Regions from separate parts of the Parafrankia sp. Ea1.12 genome, predicted to be linked through region 1. Evidence: predicted binding sites of a transcription regulator. Region 1 holds the regulator's gene; the other holds the start of a gene.
The links. The regulator LexA, encoded in region 1, represses DNA repair genes until DNA is damaged. The targets are predictions, from matches to a motif close to CGAACNNNNGTTCG.
Positions count from the first base shown of each region.

Region 1 (2,344 bases):
CGTTCAGGGTCATGAGCCCGCGGACGGTGTCGCGGGTGTCGGCCTCGGGGGCGGCCTCGTGGGCGATCTCCCAGAGTGTCTCCCCGGACCGCACGACGTGCGTCCGGTAGCTCACCGGGACGCCGGTGAACGCCTGTGACGCCGTCACCAGCACCAACGAGAAGACAAGGCCGAGGAGCGTGCTCGCCAGCGCCACCACGACGATGCGGCCGCGCCTGGTCAGCCGCAGCGGCGGCCGCGCACCCGGCCTCCCCCGCCCACCGGCCCGCGACCGGGACCGGGACCCGGCCCGAGGTCGAGGTCGAGCTTCAGGCCGGGCGTGGGGCTGAGGCCGGGGACGCTGGGGCTGGGACTGCCCACTCGGCCCAGGACGCGGCCCGGGCGCCGCGGCGGCCGACCCGGCCGCGACCAGCCCGACGGCTGCCTCACGCCACCACATGCCGGGCATCTCGATGACGGACGCCCCGGATCGCCGCTCACCGCCCCGCCTGGACTCACCGGGCGGCACCGTGGCGGCCGGAGCAGCCCCCGAGAGACCACATCGGGCGCCACGAGAGCGAACCGGGCGCCCTACCGGCACGCGGCCCATGCCGCGCACCGCCACCCCCCGCACCCCGCGGCCACGGACGGCGACTCCGCCCACCGCGGCTCCACGCACGCCGCGCGCCCCCCGCGCACCCGTCGCGACCTGCGCACCCTGCCGCAGCGCGCAGCTGCGAGACACCGGGTGACCCCGCCGAACTGACGCATTCCCACCGGCCGCACCGCCACCGTCGGTCATGCCAACCTCCCAGGCGCGAACACTCGTTCGATCGAACGCCTGAGCGATTCTTACACGGCCGCCACGCACACTTCCCCCGACACGCTCGAACAGACGTTTGAGATTCGGCGACCGGCCGACTACCGTCAAGGACGATCAGTTGTGGACGATCGTGCGAGATGAACCGAGCACGAAGGACCCTGCCAAACCGATCAGCCGAACCGATCAAAAGTTACTAATCGGACAAAGCATTGGAACGACCGGGTGGGTGTTGGCGGAGCCGGGCCGTCGACCACCCGGTCCTTGGCAGCCGCCGGTGGCACCATCCGCCGCGCGGAAGCATCGACAGGAGAGCGGTAAGCGATGACCAGCCAGGAACGGGGTACCCGCCGAGGTGACACCCGTGGCAACGTCCGGGATTTTCCCGACAGCCCCGCGGACGCCTCGGGCCTGACGCAGCGGCAGAAGAAGGTGCTCGAGGTCATCCGGTCCGCGGTGGAGCGGCGTGGATACCCGCCGAGCGTCCGGGAGATCGGCGAGGCTGTCGGCCTGACCAGCACCAGCAGCGTGGCACACCAGCTCAAGGTGCTGCAGGAGAAGGGGTTCCTCCGGCGCGACCCGAACCGGCCGCGGGCGATGGAGGTGCTTCCGATCGGCGGCGCGAAGGCCGGCGGGCGTTCCCGCGCGGGTGCCGCGGCGGCGGCCGGCGCACCCGCCGAGACCACGGCGCTGGAGGCCGGCACGCCCACCTACGTCCCCCTGGTGGGGCGGATCGCCGCCGGTGGGCCGATCCTCGCCGAGCAGGCGATCGAGGACGTCTACCCGCTGCCGAAGGAGATCGTCGGCGAGGGAACTCTGTTCCTGCTCAAGGTGGTCGGCCAGTCGATGATCAATGCCGCCATCTGTGACGGCGACTTCGTCGTCGTCCGGCAGCAGCCGGTGGCGGACAACGGCGAGATCGTCGCGGCGATGATCGATGGGGAGGCCACGGTCAAGCGGTTCCGGCAGCGCGACGGCCGGGTGTGGCTGGCGCCGGAGAACCCGGCATTCTCCGACATCCCGGCCGAGGACGCGACCATCCTCGGCCGCATCGTGGCGGTGATGCGCCGGGTCTGATCCCCGGCACGCGGCCGGCACCGGGCAGGCCGGGCACCGGTCAGACGTCAGGCGTCTGACCGGTGCGGTGTTCAGCTCGCGGTGTTCCGTCGGGGCTGGTGTTCAGGCAGGGCCGTCAGGCGCGGAACGGCTCCAGCTCGGCGGCCAGGCCCACGGGCACGCGCGCGGCGACCTCGGTGCCCTTGCCGGTGTGCTCAACTCGAAGCACCTCGCCGATCTGGTGGATGCGGGAGACGAGATCGCCCCGGGTGTAGGGCACCAGCAGGGACATCTCGACCTCCGGGTGCGGTATCCGCGCCGAGAGCGCCTCCACCAGCTCCTGCAGCCCCGCCCCGGACCGCGCCGAGACGAAGATGGCGTCCGGCACCGCCTGACGCAGGACGGCGAGCGTGGTCGGGTCGACCGCGTCCACCTTGTTGACCACGATGAGCTCGGGCACCCCGGCCGCGTCGATCTCGGCGAGCACCT
Region 1 is NZ_UBIZ01000160.1:1,376-3,719, forward strand. Features, by position in the region: gene FMEAI12_RS04365 (LysM peptidoglycan-binding domain-containing protein) at 1-199, opposite strand, end outside; gene lexA (transcriptional repressor LexA) at 1,124-1,876, shown strand; gene hflX (GTPase HflX) at 1,992-2,344, opposite strand, start outside.

Region 2 (2,344 bases), on a different contig from region 1:
GCAGGGGCCGCTGCTGGCCACGTCGTTCCATCCTGAACTGACGGGGGACATCCGGGTGCACCGGCTGTTCGTGGAGATCGTCCGATCCGAGCTCGGGCTCAAGAGGGGCAGGTCATGAGCGGTCACTCCAAGTGGGCGACCACCAAGCACAAGAAGGCGGTCGTCGACGCACGCCGGGGCAAGCTGTTCGCCAAGCTGGTCAAGACCGTCGAGGTCGCGGCCAAGACGGGCGGCGGCGACCCGGCCGGCAACCCGACGCTGGCGGACGCGATCGCCAAGGCGAAGTCCCAGTCGGTGCCGAACGACAACATCGACCGGGCCATCAAGCGGGGCTCCGGCGAACTCGCCGGCGGGGTGAGCTACGAGTCGGTCACCTACGAGGCCTACGGGCCGAGCGGGGTCGCCGTGCTCGTCGAGTGCCTCACCGACAACCGCAACCGGGCCGCCTCCGACGTCCGGGTCGCGATCACCCGCAACGGCGGCACCCCGGCCGACCCGGGCTCGGTGTCGTACCTGTTCAACCGCAAGGGCGTCATCCTGATCGACAAGACGCCCGACCTCACCGAGGACGACATCCTCCTGGCCGTGCTGGACGCCGGGGCGGAGGAGGTCAACGACGTCGGGGAGGCGTTCGAGGTCGTCTCCGAGGCCACCGACCTGCACGCCGTGCGGGTGGCGGCGGCGGAGGCCGACCTGACGGTCGCCTCGGCGGACATCTCCTGGCTGCCCTCGGTGAGCGTCCCGCTCGACGCGGAGCCGGCCCGGAAGGTCCTCAAGCTGGTCGAGGCGCTCGAGGATCTCGACGACGTCCAGAACGTCTGGTTCAACGCGGACATCTCCGACGACGTGATGGAGCTCGTCTCCAGCTGAGCCCGCGCCGTCCGGGTATTGCCGGGCGGTCGCCTGTTCGGCGTGTCGTGGATGTCGGTGTTGCCCCGGCCACTAGGATCGAACGGATGTTCGTCAGTGTGGTCGGGAGGGCTCGGTGCGTGTACTCGGAGTCGACCCGGGGCTGACCCGCTGCGGCCTCGGGGTGGTCGACGGCGGCCCCGGCCGCCGGGCCAGCCTGGTCGAGGTCGGCGTGGTGCGCACGCCTGCCTCGGGCGAGGTGGCCGACCGGCTGCGGGCCGTCTCCGAGGGCGTGGACGAGTGGCTGGACCGGGTCCGCCCGGACGCGGTCGCGGTCGAGAAGGTTTTCAGCCAGGCCAACGTGCGCACGGTGATGGGCACCGCGCAGGCCGGCGCGGTGGCCATCGTCGCCGCGGCCCGGCGCGGGCTGCCGATCGGTCTGTACACGCCGAGCGAGGTCAAGGCCGCCGTCACCGGCAGCGGGCGCGCGGACAAGGCCCAGGTGGGGTTCATGGTGACGAAGCTGCTGGATCTTCCGGAGGCGCCGCGCCCGGCGGACGCCGCCGACGCGCTCGCCCTGGCCCTGTGCCATCTGTGGCGCGGGCCGGCACTGGCCCGGATGCGCGCCGCGACCCCCGCGCGGAGCCCGGGCGTGCCGGGTGGCCGGCGATGATCGCGTCGGTCAGCGGCACGGTGGAGGTGCTCTCGCCCGGCTCGGCGGTCGTCGACGTCGGCGGCGTCGGCGTCCTGGTGTGGTGCACGCCGTCGACGCTGGCCCGGCTGCGGGTCGGCGAGCGCGCGCGGTTGGCGACGACCCTCGTCGTCCGGGAGACCGAGTTGACGCTGTACGGGTTCCGCGACGCCGACGAGCGGGACGTCTTCGAGATCCTGCAGGGCGCGGCCGGGGTGGGGCCCAGGCTCGCCCAGGCCGTCCTCGGCGTGCACAGCCCGGACGTCATCCGTCGGGCTGTCGCGGAGGAGGACCTGGCCACGCTCACCAAGGTGCCGGGCATCGGCCGCAAGAGCGCCCAGCGCATCGTGCTCGACCTGCGGGACAGGCTCGGCCCGCCGTCATCCCCGGTCCCGCCGCCGCGCGCCGCGGCGCCGCCGCCGGCCGCCGCGGATCCGCGTCTCGGCGCCGCGGGCGAGCAGGTCCGGGACGCGCTGGTCGGCCTCGGTTACTCCGCGAAGGAGGCGCTGGACGCGGTGGTCGCGGCTCGGACGGCGCTGCACGGCCCCGGCGACGGCGCGGCCGTGACCGACGGCGGTGACGGCGTGACGGGTGACGGCGCGGCGGGCGGCGCGGACCCCGCCGGTCCGGTCGACCCCGCGGCGCTGCTGCGGGCGAGCCTCGCCGTGCTGCGGCCGCGATGACGCCCCGGATGACGACGCCCTGGAGGTCGCCGTGAGCGGCGAGGGCCTGGTCTCGGCGGCGGCGGCCCCCGAGGAGCAGGCGTTCGAGGCCGGCCTGCGCCCGAAGAACCTGGACGAGTTC
Region 2 is NZ_UBIZ01000633.1:2,216-4,559, forward strand. Features, by position in the region: gene pdxT (pyridoxal 5'-phosphate synthase glutaminase subunit PdxT) at 1-118, shown strand, start outside; gene FMEAI12_RS33975 (YebC/PmpR family DNA-binding transcriptional regulator) at 115-870, shown strand; gene ruvC (crossover junction endodeoxyribonuclease RuvC) at 986-1,522, shown strand; gene ruvA (Holliday junction branch migration protein RuvA) at 1,519-2,223, shown strand; gene ruvB (Holliday junction branch migration DNA helicase RuvB) at 2,255-2,344, shown strand, end outside.
Region 2: ruvC (crossover junction endodeoxyribonuclease RuvC) is a predicted target of LexA. The motif match lies at 950-963, and genes of this name have one in related genera.